DNA from 4 places in the Shewanella piezotolerans WP3 genome. Region 1 is predicted to be linked to each of the others. Evidence: predicted binding sites of a transcription regulator. Region 1 holds the regulator's gene; each other region holds the start of a gene.
The links. Region 1 encodes sigma-54, which starts transcription at its own class of promoters, with help from an activator protein. Its sites were predicted from a motif close to GTTGGCACGNNNNTNGNNT; they were not measured.
Positions count from the first base shown of each region.

Region 2: a site for sigma-54 is predicted at 1,963-1,981, ahead of SWP_RS06785 (flagellar hook-length control protein FliK). Genes of this name have one in related genera too.
Region 3: a site for sigma-54 is predicted at 1,309-1,327, ahead of glnA (glutamate--ammonia ligase). Genes of this name have one in related genera too.
Region 4: a site for sigma-54 is predicted at 859-877, ahead of SWP_RS15815 (DUF3192 domain-containing protein). Genes of this name have one in related genera too.

Region 1 covers NC_011566.1:680,977-684,704, reverse strand. The annotation lists gene lptC (LPS export ABC transporter periplasmic protein LptC) at 1-41, shown strand, start outside; gene lptA (lipopolysaccharide transport periplasmic protein LptA) at 106-654, shown strand; gene lptB (LPS export ABC transporter ATP-binding protein) at 651-1,382, shown strand; gene SWP_RS02995 (RNA polymerase factor sigma-54) at 1,519-3,030, shown strand; gene hpf (ribosome hibernation promoting factor) at 3,061-3,348, shown strand; gene ptsN (PTS IIA-like nitrogen regulatory protein PtsN) at 3,351-3,728, shown strand, end outside.
Region 2 covers NC_011566.1:1,569,846-1,573,573, reverse strand. The annotation lists gene fliL (flagellar basal body-associated protein FliL) at 1-191, opposite strand, end outside; gene SWP_RS06785 (flagellar hook-length control protein FliK) at 285-1,853, opposite strand; gene fliJ (flagellar export protein FliJ) at 2,012-2,458, opposite strand; gene fliI (flagellar protein export ATPase FliI) at 2,489-3,728, opposite strand, start outside.
Region 3 covers NC_011566.1:278,650-282,377, reverse strand. The annotation lists gene typA (translational GTPase TypA) at 1-684, opposite strand, end outside; gene glnA (glutamate--ammonia ligase) at 1,410-2,819, shown strand; gene SWP_RS01250 (hypothetical protein) at 3,010-3,728, shown strand, end outside.
Region 4 covers NC_011566.1:3,740,634-3,744,361, reverse strand. The annotation lists gene SWP_RS15825 (Zn-ribbon-containing protein) at 1-412, opposite strand, end outside; gene SWP_RS15820 (hypothetical protein) at 418-768, opposite strand; gene SWP_RS15815 (DUF3192 domain-containing protein) at 919-1,290, shown strand; gene SWP_RS15810 (DUF2789 domain-containing protein) at 1,308-1,589, opposite strand; gene SWP_RS15805 (GNAT family N-acetyltransferase) at 1,868-2,506, shown strand; gene SWP_RS15800 (Mpo1-like protein) at 2,499-2,804, shown strand.

The DNA of each region.
Region 1 (3,728 bases):
AGTTGATCAGCGAAGTCGAAGGGATCTACGATGCTAAATAAGCTGTTCAAAAAAACCAATATACTCACTCGTGCAATCACACTAAAGGCCGAGTAGAAGGAAGTTATGAAATATAATCAATCCATACTTGCAGGTCTATTGTGTCTGCTCAGCATTAGCAGCTATGCCGCTGTCGATGACCTTAAACAAGAGGTCAAAATTGCCGCTGCAAGCCAAGAAGCCGATATCAAAAACAATCAGGTTATCTTTTTTGGCCCAGTAGAGGTGACTCAAGGCTCAATTAAAATGAACGCTGATGAGTTACGTGTTTTCTCTAAAGAAGCGAACTCTGGAAAAACACTGGTTGCCACAGGCAATCCAGCAACCTATACCCAAATAATGGAAGATGGCCGCCCCGCAACAGCAAGTGCTAAAGAGATCCGTTACGAACTCGCGACCAGAACCTTAACTCTTTTAGGTGATGCGACACTCGAGCAAGAGGGTAGCCAGGTCACAGGTAATCGCATTAAGTACAATATAGGTTTACAGCAACTTATTGCTGAAAGCACCGGCGAAGGCAATGACAGAGTAATCACCATCATTCAACCAGAAGCCTACCAAGAAGAGACTCCTGAAACCCCAGCTGAACCGATAGAAAAGCAGGAGCAGCAATGATCCAAAAAACGCTTATGGCACGCAACCTAGCTAAGAGTTATAAAAACCGTGCAGTTGTTCAAGATGTGAGTTTAACGGTAAAAACCGGGCAGATCGTTGGCTTACTCGGCCCAAATGGGGCAGGAAAAACCACAACTTTCTATATGGTTGTCGGTTTAGTGCAGAGTGACAAAGGGCAAATATTTATTGATGAGGACGATCTAACCTTAGATCCTATGCATCTTCGCGCACGAAAAGGTATAGGTTACTTACCGCAAGAAGCAAGTATTTTTAGAAAGCTTTCAGTCCGCGACAACATCATGGCAGTGCTACAGACTCGCAGCGATATTGACAATGAGCAGCGTGAGGCGCAACTAGAGAGCCTGCTTGAAGAGTTTCATATCACTCACATACGTGACAGCCAAGGCATGGCACTTTCAGGTGGTGAACGCCGTCGAGTTGAAATTGCACGAGCGCTAGCTGCCAACCCAAAATTTATATTGCTTGATGAACCCTTTGCAGGTGTAGATCCAATTTCGGTCATCGACATTAAAAAAATCATTGAGCAGCTAAAAAGCCGCGGCTTAGGTGTGCTAATTACTGATCACAATGTTCGTGAAACATTAGACGTTTGTGAGCATGCATATATCGTAAGTCACGGAAATCTCATTGCTGAGGGTACGCCTGCTGAAATCTTAGACAACCAGCAGGTTAGAGCAGTGTACTTAGGTGAACAATTCAGGCTATAGTTAATCAACAACATGAGCGTTTAAAGCGCGGCACTAGTTAAGTATACTAATATAATCATAGTGTTGGCCCTTTATGCTCTCTTCGCCAAATTAACGAGCTTCAACGTTTAATTACAGTGTAGGGAATAGCGGTAAGATGAAAGCGTCACTTCAGCTCAAAATGGGTCAGCAGCTAACCATGACTCCACAGTTACAGCAGGCAATCCGCTTACTGCAACTGTCCTCTTTAGAGCTGCAGCAAGAGATCCAGCAAGCATTAGAGTCAAATCCCCTACTAGAATTAGATGAAGAGCAATCTGACAGTGAACCTGTCAGCAATGAAGATCGCACCACCAGCGAATCCGATAGCTATTCAGAATCCGATAGTGACAACGATTACAGCGCCAGCGCCGAAGTTGATCCCCAGCAAGATAGCGCTGCAGTAGAAACCTCTGATGCATTAACCCAAGATTCAATGCCAGATGATCTGCCGATGGATACCACTTGGGACGAAGTCTATACCGTTTCTTCAAATGCAAGCTCTGGCGGTATGCGCGATGACGATATGCCATTCCAAGGTGAAACCAGCGAAGGCTTATATGAGCACCTTGAGTGGCAAAAGAACTTAACACCATTTTCCGATAACGATCTTGCTATCGCCACCGCCATTATTGATGCTATTGATGAACGTGGTTACCTCACTCAAAACTGCGAAGATATTCTTGAGGCAATGGGCGACCCTGAAATTGAGGTTGATGAAGTCGAAGCCGTACTCAAGCGCGTGCAGCATTTTGACCCCATTGGCGTTGCCGCTCGCGACTTAAGCGAGTGTCTATTGATCCAACTGGCCCAATATGCCGCTACCACACCGCATATTGACCATGCCCGCCTACTCATCAAAGACTACTTAGATTTGATTGCAGGACGCGACTTTAGACAGTTAATGCGTAAAACTAAGCTTAAAGAAGATGAACTACGTGAAGCCATTAGCCTGATCCAAACTCTCAACCCAAGACCAGGGTTAGCAGTCACTCGCAGCAAAGATGAATACGTTATTCCCGATGTATCAGTGGCCAAAAAGAAAGGTCGCTGGGTGGTTGAGCTAAACCCAGATTACATGCCTAAAATTAATGTTAATCAGCACTATGCTTCAATGGCTCGCAGCACTAAAAGCCAAGCCGATGGCCAGTTCATCCGTGGTCATTTGCAGGAAGCTAAGTGGTTTATTAAAAGTTTAGAAAGCCGTAATGAAACTTTACTAAAGGTCAGTAACTGCATTGTAAAATTCCAGCAAGGCTTCTTTGAGTATGGCGATGAAGCCATGAAACCAATGGTTTTGAATGATATCGCAGAAGCCGTTGAGATGCATGAATCCACCATATCAAGGGTTACCACTCAAAAGTATATGCATACCCCCAGAGGTATTTTCGAATTAAAGTATTTCTTCTCTAGTCATGTCGGAACCGACGACGGTGGAGAGTGCTCATCAACAGCTATTAGAGCGTTTATTAAGAAGTTAGTCGCAGCTGAAAACCAAAAGAAACCATTAAGCGATAGCAAAATGGCGCAACTTTTGGCAGAACAAGGGATAAAAGTTGCTCGTCGTACTATCGCGAAATATCGTGAAGCAATGCTGATCCCGCCCTCAAACCAACGTAAGAGTTTATAACTCAAAATTAGGCACTTGGAGGAATTTTCTATGCAAATTAACCTTACTGGACATCACATCGAAATCACCGCATCATTGCGTGGCTATGTAGAAGAAAAGTTTACAAAGCTTGAACGTCATTTCGATCAGATCAATAATGTCCACGTCATTTTGAATGTAGAAAAAATGCAGCAGATTGCCGAAGCCAGAATTCACCTTAAAAAAGGTGAAGTTTTTGCTACTTCGGAACATGCGGACATGTACGCCGCAATCGACTCCCTGATCGATAAATTAGATCGTCAGGTTATTAAACACAAAGAGAAGCTGACCAAACATTAACGATGGAACTATGTACCATCCTGCAGCCGGAGTGCACCACCTGTGCCACTCCGGGCAGTAAGAAAAAAGTACTGGAACTAATCAGCGACATTGCCGCTGTCCAGTACCCTACTCTATCTTCACAAGAGATATTCGAGAGCCTTTTGGCACGCGAAAAAATGGGTAGCACAGGTATAGGCAACGGTATCGCAATCCCGCATGGGCGATTGACCAATATTGACCATCCATTGGGCATATTAATCAAATGCGAAACACCGATCTCTTTTGACTCGATAGATAAACAGCCGGTCGATATATTGTTTGCACTTTTGGTTCCAGCAGAGCAATGTGAGCAACACTTAGCCACCTTGTCTTCAATGGCTGAAAAGCTTAACGATAAA
Region 2 (3,728 bases), 890 kb from region 1:
GATGCTTTCACTTCAGCGACGGCTTCTCCACCGCTATTTTCTGCAGCCGTTTCATCGCCACTTAATAGCAACCAAAGGGTCGCTGCGATGATAACAATAAGTACAGCGGCGATGCTGCCAAATAGAATTAACTTTTTCTTACTTTTCGGCTCGTCACTGACTTCGAGCTCTAATGATTCTTCTTCTGCCATCTGCTTTCCCTAACTGGACTTCTATGCGCTTGCTTTACTCGATCAATCTCCCAAGTTAAGCCAAGTCTTTAACTTGTGCTATAGGTTACCTGCTTATGCGTAATAATCTATACCTGAAGCAGAAGTTGTTGCCTGATTTGCGCTAACAATCAACTCTTCTGCTGAAATTTCATCCATTTCACTGTGACTATTACCTTGGCCGTCTCTATCACCTTGGAATGATTGGTCATTACCTCGGTCACCTTGTGATACTTGACCATCGGTTAATTGCATACCTTGCTCGGCTAACATTTCACGTAATCTTGGCATTGCTTGTTCAACGAGATCTCGAGTTTGATGCTGGCTCACCTGGAACTGCACTTGAGTCGAATCTCCCTGAACTTGGATCCGTACCATCATACTGCCAAGCTCTGCAGGATCGAGTCTGATCTCTGCCTGTTGCACACCTTGACTGACCATGGTCATCAGCTGTTGCTTCATTACTGGGGAAAATCGTTGGATCATCTCCTGCATTTGAGTAGCTTGATCAGCATGTTGTTTCAGCGCTAATTGTATCTGCTGTGGTTCTACACGAGTTAAACTCTGCTGAATTTGTAAATTATGGGCTTGCAGGCCAGATACTGTCTTAATATCTTGGGTAGACAGTTCTTCATTGCCACTAGCAAGGTTTGCCTCCAACCCCATTTGAATAGGCGTGAGCCTCACTGATAGCTCTGCGCCTTTAAGCTGTTCTGCGGCCGAATTATTGGCATTATTAGCCAATTTGCCATTTTTACTATTTCCTATCTCAGCGTTTTTTGACGCGCCTTCGCTTAGATTAACGGTTGCAGTGCCAGATTGAATAGCCCCTTCTTTGCCTAAAATATCTCGAGTCTCAGCACTGCTCTTTGCAGCAACGGGTTGCTGCACTGTCCCATCTGAAACGGCGCCATGAGTAAATGGCTTAGCCTCGCTTATCGTGCTATTACGTTTTGCTTCCGCTTCACCGCTATGAGTGTCAACTTTCTGAGGTGAGATCTTTAGCTCATCAGCGTTATCCATTGCAGGTGCATTAGGCGCTGGTGCAATCGCATACTGCGCTAACAGCGCACCATCGGCATCTAGAATCTTACTTTGCGCGAGTAATGCCTTAAGTTCAGTTTCAGGCATTTCATTCAAGGCTTTCTCGGATATGCCGCTGTGTAAGCTTAATGCTTGCATGATCTCATCGGTCAATTCAGTATCTTCAGCTGACTCACTATCGTCAGCTTTGGTTTCGTCAATAGCACCGCTCAAGATGGAAAGCTCATCGGTTAGCTCATCACTTGACGGCAAACCTTCGCCGTCAGCGGCAATTGACGGATCATCAGCGCTGCTTGAAAAGTTATTGGCGAGATTTATTTGCGCGAAAACCTGACTGACATCATCACTCTTCTTCGTGGTCTCAGTGTTATCGCTGTCTTCTATATCTCTGCGCTGCTGTTTATCCGAGGAAACTTCCGATAACACAGCTTCGCCATCGACTCTACCTTGCTCAGCAGTAGCCCCCTCTTGGCTCGCTTTTTCAAGTGCCGCAGAGAAGTTATCACCTTCAACGCTCTGCTGTGGATTGCCGTTAGCAACCACCTTTTTTGAGCTGGCGCCATCGGCACTACTGAGTAATATATTGGTCATCTGCTGCATAACTTCTCCGTCAGCGTCCCCATAAAAGCAAAAATAGACAATCAGCTTTGGTAATTGGCGTCAAAATATCGGCTTGTAAGCTCACTTTAATTACCTAATATCTAATTAAAAGCAATTATGATGCCAACAGAGTTGTCCAATATAACAGAGGGTAAAAACTAGCGGCGGGACTTTCGGTAGAACTGCTGCGAAGCGAACTCATCAACCATCTTTTGCTCTTTACGCTGTTCTGCAAGTTGCGCTTTTTCGGCCTTATTCGCCAACAACAATTCTACCGCTTTACGCTTTTGCTGTTTCTCTTGCCAATGAGTTAGTCGATGTTGCTGCTGAGTGTTTGCTTCCTGAACAGAGTTAACTTGTTGCACGATAGCATCATCGACTTGACGCACAAATTGATGAAACTGATGGTAATAACTTGCACTGATATTCTTACCTTGTTGCTGCTCCATCTGCTTCATGTAATCTAAACGATAGTCTTGCAACGCCTTTAACTGACTTTGTCTGCGCTGTAACTCTAACTGAGCTGCACGAAGTTGCAGGGATGCTTGCTCCTCTGCCTCTTGGTTTAATTTAAGAACGGTAAAAAGTGGGTCAGCTTTGGCCATTTATCTATTACTCATTGATTATGCTCAATGCTAAACCTGACACTGCGCACCCAACTGGCTCAACATAAGCGTGCTACTGTCAAAGGTAATAGCATCTTTCATGGTTTGGCGTAAAAATGCATTCATAGCGGGTTGTAGGCGAATTGCATTATCAATTCGAGGGTCGCTACCTTGGGTATAAGCACCAATAGAGATAAGGTCTTTGTTCTGCTGATAAAGCGAATAAACCTGCTTTACTCGGCGCATCGCCTCTAAGTGCTCTGTCGTTATCACCATAGGCGCGACACGACTAATGGACGCCTCGATATCTATCGCAGGATAATGACCTGAATCTGCCAGCGAACGGGAAAGAACGATATGGCCGTCAAGGATCGCTCTTGATGCATCGGCGATAGGATCTTGTAGATCATCCCCCTCTGTCAGCACGGTGTAAAATGCGGTAATCGAGCCCTGCTTGCCGCCACCGTTGCCAGCACGTTCCACAAGCTTCGGTAGTTTAGCGAATACTGAAGGCGGATAACCTTTAGTGGCTGGCGGTTCCCCGACCGCCAAAGCTATCTCTCGCTGCGCCTGAGCATAACGAGTTAAGCTGTCCATAAGTAATAGTACGCTATAGCCCATGTCACGAAAATACTCGGCAATTCGAGTCGAGGTTTCACAAGCACGAAGTCGCATCAGTGGTGAGGTATCAGCCGGAGCTGCGACAACCACAGAGCGCGCGCGGCCTTCAGGGCCTAAAATCTCTTCAATAAACTCTTTGACTTCACGGCCACGCTCTCCTACTAACCCTACCACAATAATGTCGGCGGTAGTGCCTCGGGTCATCATGCCTAACAGTACACTTTTACCCACACCAGAACCGGCAAATAAACCCATTCGCTGACCTTTGCCTACGGTCAGCATTGAGTTAATGGCGCGCACCCCCACATCGAGCGGTTCACTAATGGCACGTCTTGCTAAAGGGTTTATTGCAGGAGCATGAGTCGGTGCTTTTTGGTCCGTTTGCAAATTGCCTAAACCATCAATCGGCAGGCCACTGCCATCAAGCACTCGACCTAATAATGCCAGTCCGACGCTTAAGCCTGACTGCTGCCCGAGCGGCGTAACTTTAGCACCGGGCAGTACGCCGCTAAGCTCTTCAATTGGCATTAAGTACAACAGCTCATCATCAAAACCAATCACTTCTGCCACAAGCTCACCAGACATGGTTTCTATCGAGCAAAGACTGCCGACTGAAGCCCGGCAACCGGTAGCCTCTAGCGTTAAGCCC
Region 3 (3,728 bases), 400 kb from region 1:
ACCGATAACACCCACGTATGAGTTGTAATCGATTTGCGAAATTTGCATCTGGAAATCACCTTCAGCATCAGCATCTGGTGAAGAAACTTTTTCAACGATAGTTTCGAATAGCGGCGTCATGTTGTCGCTAGTTTCATCTGGATCTAAAGTTGCAAAACCGTTTAATGCAGAAGCATAAACGATTGGAAAGTCTAACTGCTCGTCAGTTGCGCCTAGGTTGTCAAACAAGTCGAATACTTGATCGATAACCCAATCAGGACGTGCGCCAGGACGGTCAATCTTGTTAATAACAACGATTGGCTTAAGACCTTGAGCAAATGCTTTCTTAGTCACGAAGCGAGTTTGTGGCATTGGACCATCTACTGCGTCAACTAGTAGTAATACTGAGTCAACCATAGATAGAACACGCTCTACCTCACCACCGAAATCGGCGTGACCAGGGGTATCAACGATGTTGATACGGTAATCGTTCCACTTGATGGCAGTGTTCTTGGCCAGAATCGTGATACCACGTTCTTTTTCAAGATCATTTGAATCCATCACCCGCTCAGTGGCTTCTCCTCGAGACTCAAGGGTTCCTGACTGCGCCAGCATCTTATCAACCAAGGTAGTCTTACCATGGTCAACGTGTGCAATAATGGCGATGTTACGTAAATTCTCTAACACGGCTAAACCTCTTACCATCGGTATAAAAATATAGGGTTACTGACAACTGCTAAAACCAGTTTAGTATAGTAGTTGCAATAAAAAGCGTGACATTCTACTCTAGGTAGCGAGTATCTCACAGGATTATTTTTAACCAATCGTTAAAAATAACGCTTGCGCGTTGCTTTTCTTCGCCATAACGCCCGCTTTATATACACTTTTTATAAATTGCTTTAATGACATTAATTATATTTACCCTCTATCTTAGGCGTCATTTCTAGCGATTTAGTGTCATTTTTAGCATACGTGCTATCAAATATTCTGTTTTCTGGCCATTTTTAGACAAATAGCGGTTCTGTCCTGAATCACGTGCAGCTCGTATCCTTTTAGCAATCAGCCTTAAACTGTCTTTTATTTAAATAACACTTATCTATATTTGGTCGAGTTTTCTTTGACTTATACCCTATAAAAATTTCGTCGACTTGCTATTCTTGACCCCTTCTCTGGTGATCTAAACAAATTAGTTTTCAATCGACTGGTGGACATTGCACGATTATGAAGCACGCACCAAAATGATCCACCCGACGCACCATTAGAGTGCAAAAAACATCAGCGTTAGTTTTGCCGCCCACTAATAACTATTTAATATCAATTAGTTACACATTTGGCACGACTCTCGCTTTAAACAAAACAGAATCGCACTATGCGCTAAACATTAAGATAAGAACAAGGGATAACCCTTTACCCTACTCGGAGACTTTAGAATGTCAGCTGAATCAGTTTTACAACAACTAAAAGAATTAGAAGTTAAGTTTGTTGATTTGCGTTTTACCGACACCATAGGTAAAGAGCAGCACGTTTCAATTCCTAGTCATCAGGTTGATGAAGACTTTTTCGAAGACGGTAAGATGTTCGATGGTTCTTCAATCTCAGGCTGGAAAGGCATTAACGAATCAGACATGGTACTCATGCCAGATGCTGCAAGTTTCGTACTTGATCCTTTCACAGCAGAAACAACTGCTAACATCCGTTGTGACATTCTAAACCCGGGTACTATGACGGGTTACAACCGAGACCCTCGTTCAATCGCTAAGAAAGCAGAAGACTACTTACGCTCTACAGGTATCGCTGATACAGTATTGATTGGTCCAGAGCCAGAGTTCTTCCTATTTGACGATGTTAAGTATGGCGCTGACATGTCTGGTTGCTTCTACAAAGTAGATGCTGAAGAAGCAGCATGGAATTCAGGTACTAGCTACGAAGATGGCAACAAAGGTCATCGTCCAGGTGTTAAAGGTGGTTACTTCCCAGTAGCTCCAGTTGATTCATCACAAGATATCCGTAGTGCTATGTGTTTAGTACTGGAAGAGATGGGCCAAGTTGTTGAAGCGCATCACCATGAAGTGGCAACTGCCGGTCAAAACGAAATTGCAACTCGCTTTAACACTCTTACGCTTAAGGCTGATGAAGTTCAGGTGCTTAAGTATGTTATTCATAACGTCGCTCATGCTTACAATAAGACAGCTACGTTTATGCCTAAGCCAATCGTTGGTGACAACGGTAGCGGTATGCACGTTCACCAGTCTCTAGCTAAAGATGGCGTTAACATCTTTGCTGGTGACAAGTACGGCGGATTGAGCGAAACAGCACTATTTTACATCGGTGGTATCATCAAGCATGCGCGTGCAATTAACGCATTTGCTAACCCATCAACTAACTCTTACAAGCGTCTTATCCCGCACTTTGAAGCTCCAGTAATGCTTGCTTACTCAGCAGCTAACCGTAGTGCTTCGATCCGTATCCCAGTGGTACCAAGTGCAAAAGCTCGCCGTATTGAGCTACGTTTTGGTGACCCAATGGCGAACCCATACTTAGCATTCTCAGCAATGTTGATGGCTGGCCTTGACGGTATTCAAAACAAGATCCACCCAGGTGAAGCAATGGATAAAGATCTTTATGATCTTCCTGCTGAAGAAGCAGCTGAAATCCCAACAGTTGCGACTTCACTAGAAAATGCACTTGAGTGCCTAGACGCTGACCGTGAATTCTTAACTCGTGGTGACGTATTCAGCAATGACTTCATTGATTCTTACATCAAACTTAAGTCTGTTGATGTTGAGCGTGTTAACCAAACAACTCACCCAGTAGAGTTCGAGCTTTACTACAGCTTGTAATCTATAAGCCACAGTAGTGGCTTAACTGGTACAGAATGCAAAGCCCTAAGCAGAAATGCTTAGGGCTTTTTTGTGTTTACAAATCAAACATTTCTATTTTGTACAATGCGACTACTTTGATCTGCAGCTATAGTTATGACAGTAACAAGCATTAACATTTACCGTATTTGTCACTCAAAAAGGAACTGCTATGCCTGCTGGGATCTACATTCAATGCCGCTCTATTTTTTCTATTTTCACACTAATGTTGCTGGGAATATTTAATGCCAACGCTATCGAGTGGCCGCAGGAAGTGACCGCTAAAGAGGGCAACATTGTGGTGTATCAACCGCAGCCAGAATCCCTAGACGGCAATATCTTGCAAGGGCGCGCCGCTATGTCTTTAGAGCTCATCGATAGAGATGACCCTATTTTTGGTGCCTTCTGGTTCAGTGCTCGCATTGACACAAGCGCTGATAACGCAACCGTTAGGGATGTTAGAGTGACTCGTGTGCGCTGGCCAGAGTCAACCGAAACCGATGAACAACGCTTTACCGAAGTGGTAGAGAAATCCATTGGCACCAGCAGCTTTACTATCTCGATGGAGCGTCTTTCTGCCAGCCTTGCCAACGCTAAACAGGAAAAGCAAAGCCTAGAGAATATTAAAAATGATGCGCCTAACATTATTTTTCGTCAGCAACTTACAGTACTCCTCTCCTATGATGGTTCACCGCAATTTAGAGAGATCGAAAATAGCCCTTATGAGCGAGCGCTAAATACCCCCTTTGCCGTGGCGCGCAACAAACAAACCAAGAAAATGTACTTAAGCAGTGGCACTTTTTGGTATACAGCAGACAACCCTATGGGGCCTTGGCAAGTCACTGAGTACCCGCCTGAAGATCTAGTAAAAATGCTGCCAAAACCCGATGA
Region 4 (3,728 bases), 2.3 Mb from region 1:
TGGCTGGTATTTGATAAAGTGGTATAGGTTGCAGTGTATCGCCATTTCTCAGCGGCGAGCACATATGCACGTAGCTGGTATAAAGTAGTTGCCAGCTTGGCGTTTCTTGGCTTGAAACCTCTGAGTTAATATCCTGACCAATATATTTTTCTCGTGGAGCAAGTAGTTTAGCGTCAGTCAGTTCGGTGAGTGCCTTTTCAACCCATGGGCTGTTAAAACGCTTTGCAAGACTACTTTTTTCGGGGGTTAATAGGCGAGCTTTAAATTCACCATCATTAAAGGCTACCGCAAATTCACGGCCTAGTATTTGACCATTTGCGCGGTAAGCCTCTAATAGCCCATTAATCGCTTTTTCTGCTGCTGTGATGGTGGTGTTGTCAAAACACTCAAACCTTAATTCAACGACGTGCATTATCTCTATTTCTCACTGGTTTTATTGGCTACCGATTCAAGTATGGTCAATCTTTGGGTTACTGCTTTTAGCTCTTTTTTAAGTAGCACAAGCTCTTGCTCTAATTTTGCAACTCTTTGTTGATCGTTAGCAGACTGTTGTTGCAGCTCTTCTTGTGCGGCAGCATTGACTTGCGCTGTTGTTTTGATGCTGGCTTTGTCAGCATCACTCATCGATTTGTACTGTTGTAGACCTTGGATCAAGGTTGGCATCGCCACGCTGATCCCTAGTTTGGTTTTTATTAACGCTAGAGTAGGGTTTTTACCTTCATCGCTAAGCTGTTTTGCTGCGCAGAGTACTTGGTCTAGTGGGCTCATCGTTGGTTAAATTCCTTACTCTGTAATAGTCTATTTAGTTAAAATGGCTAACACGGATTACATAAATCACATTAAAACAACCACTTAACTCTTGGCATACTGTTTGCTTTATTGAAGTTTATAAAATCAAAATAAATACAGGAAGTTAAAGTGAAAAAAAATCTACTAAGTTTAGCGTTTTTTGGGATTGCAAGCATAGGGCTAACTGGCTGCGTGATCAATGTTGGCGATGGTGAATCTGACTGGGATAACAATGGTTCATGGCAAAAAACACAAGAAATTAATCGCGGAAATCTAGCTAAAATCTCCTTGGGCATGTCTAAAGATCAAGTGACGACGCTTATGGGAACAGCCGATTTTAATGAAGCTTATATACAGCAAGATAAAGAAGTACATGTACTTTTTTACCGAACTCAACGTTTAAAAGGTGACGGTAAAACCACTAAAGACGAATGTACTCCTGTCGTCATTAGCAACAATATCTTAGTGGGTTGGGGCGAGATGGCTTACAGCAAAATTTAAGCGTTACTCCCGCCAAGTTACTTTCTTAATAAGGTGTCCAGATGGTCAATAACATCAGACCACTGGGCATCTTCAGCTAATGCTTCTGCTAAAAAATGTCGTTGCGACTCGCTCCAAAAGTCAGCTTGTTGAATAAGCAGCCCCTCTGGTAAATGGTGTTTTTTAACAAATCCTTCGATGGAAATACCATCACTTTGCAAACCTAATTGCTGAAATAAATGTTCTAGATCTCCCTGGGTGGTGTCCATGCCGTTATCTCCGTTGAAAAGTGCTTGGCTATAGTATGGCTCAAACCTCATACATCTGCTTTTTCAAGCAGGCTTAATGCCTTCTGTCGCTGCGTGCCGAGATGTTCAGTTAGCGAGCTATGCAGTATCGCTCAAGATTTTATCTAAGTTATTGAGTTAAGAGGAAAACAAAGCTCGATAGTTAAACCGCTTCTAGTATCTGTTTTATCATAAAAAGCTAAAGTATTAGCGCTAAAGAGCGGCTGTTATTGTTTGCTTTGATTAATAATTGCACTTTTTGTAAAGCTTGATACATTGGTATTGTGTGATCTCGATCAAGGAAAATAATAATGGAAAATCAAGCCTCGCAAGAGTGCCGAGCTGTATATCTAACAGCTGAAGATTTAAGAGTCGCCGCTTCAATTCTTTATAACGCATATCATGATGACCCTTTCTTTATGGACGCTCTGTACCGTAATGATACAGCTCAGTATGAGCAAAAATTACGCGGTGCAATTCGTGAGGAGTTAAACGAGTTGTGGCAACAAGAGCAGGGGTTGATAGGTATATTTTCAGATGAGCGACTTATTGGAGTCGCCTGCATTGCAACTCAGCAAGTTCCACTTGGAGAGGCACGTTACTGGCATTGGCGTTTAAAAATGCTGATTAGTGCTGGCTGGCAATCAACTCAAGCTTGGATCAAAAAAGAGCATCAGATCGTGGAAAGCTTACCAAATGCTAACTGTGGAATAATCCAATTTATTGCTGTTTCTACTAATGAACAGGGCAAAGGGTACGGCAGCCAGCTTGTTAAAACAGTACTAAGTTGGTGTGATGAACAACCGCATCTCGATGGTGTTGGTGTATTTGTCAGTGAGCCTGCACATAATAAGTTATTTGCAAGCCATGGATTTGAAAAACTAGAACAACTAGCGATAGGTAACGTGGCTGGAGAGCTAATGTTTTATCGAGGTCAAAACAATGAGTAAGCGGTTTAATAGTTTTGCGGAGTTTTATCCTTTCTACCTTTCGCAGCATCAAAATGACATTTGCCGAACTCTACATTATATCGGTAGTTCTCTGGTTATTTTAATGCTGGCGATTACACTCTACTTAGGCCAATGGCTGCTACTTTTGTCGCTTCCGGTTATAGGATATGGATTTGCGTGGCTAGGACATTTTCTATTTGAGAAAAATAGGCCTGCGACATTTGAGTATCCTTTCTACAGCTTACTGGCTGATTGGGTTATGTATTTTGCAGCTATCCGTAGAAAAATTAAACTGTGATCTCCGTTTAGTTTCACATTGTTGTAAGAGATCTCTTACTTTGCTGTGGGATATTAAATTGATTTGTTGTTGGAACCACCTCGCACTTGAGGTTTAGTCCTATTAAATCAAGCGGTTATGGTTAGTTGTAATTGCTGCAATAATGTTACAGCTTTGAAGGTTGGTAGTAGTCGCAATTTTTTCGCTTAATGAATAGATATACTTACCTTAAGAAATCACGAGAGATAACGCTGTGGCTTTACTCAATATGAGATGCCGTATCAGTGTCGATTGTTAGATTTGCTTATACAGTTATTAAGTATGTTAAGCCACTAACTTAAGGATAAGTTAGTTTAATATTGGAAATGCTTGATTAGTCAGCGCCATTGTAGAGCTTGATTATTAACCAGATACTTATTAACGAGTTAGGAATTTGCAGGACGCAATTAGGACAACCTCAGGAAGAGGAATTTGGCTTAGGATAAGCTGATAAATGGAGTTTGTACCATGTGTACATGGATATAAAGGGATTTACAAGGAAGATGCAGGATGCACGTTAACCAAGGATGATGCAGGGAGCACATATATAGCGGGAAAGCTAAAAGAAGCTAGATCTGGGCGCACCGAAAGGTGCGCCCTTTCTTTTAGCTAAACATATCGTTTGATAATTTGCTCGGTTCCATGTGAGAGATCTCTTACAGCTTCGTGCGAAATAAGGGCTTTAAGTTGTCGCTATATAGTATGTTTTCTATAAATGCATAGGTAAATCAGGTGGTTAGCTGTTTATGCTTGCATGTGGTAAATGTGAACGAATGTTAAATTATCGATCTTTAGCTAACATTTGTTTGATTTTGACTTATTATTTGATTGTGCAAGGACGCATGTGGAAAGGATTCACAGATTAGGAAGATCTAAAAAGTGACGAAGGATTCGCACTTAATATGG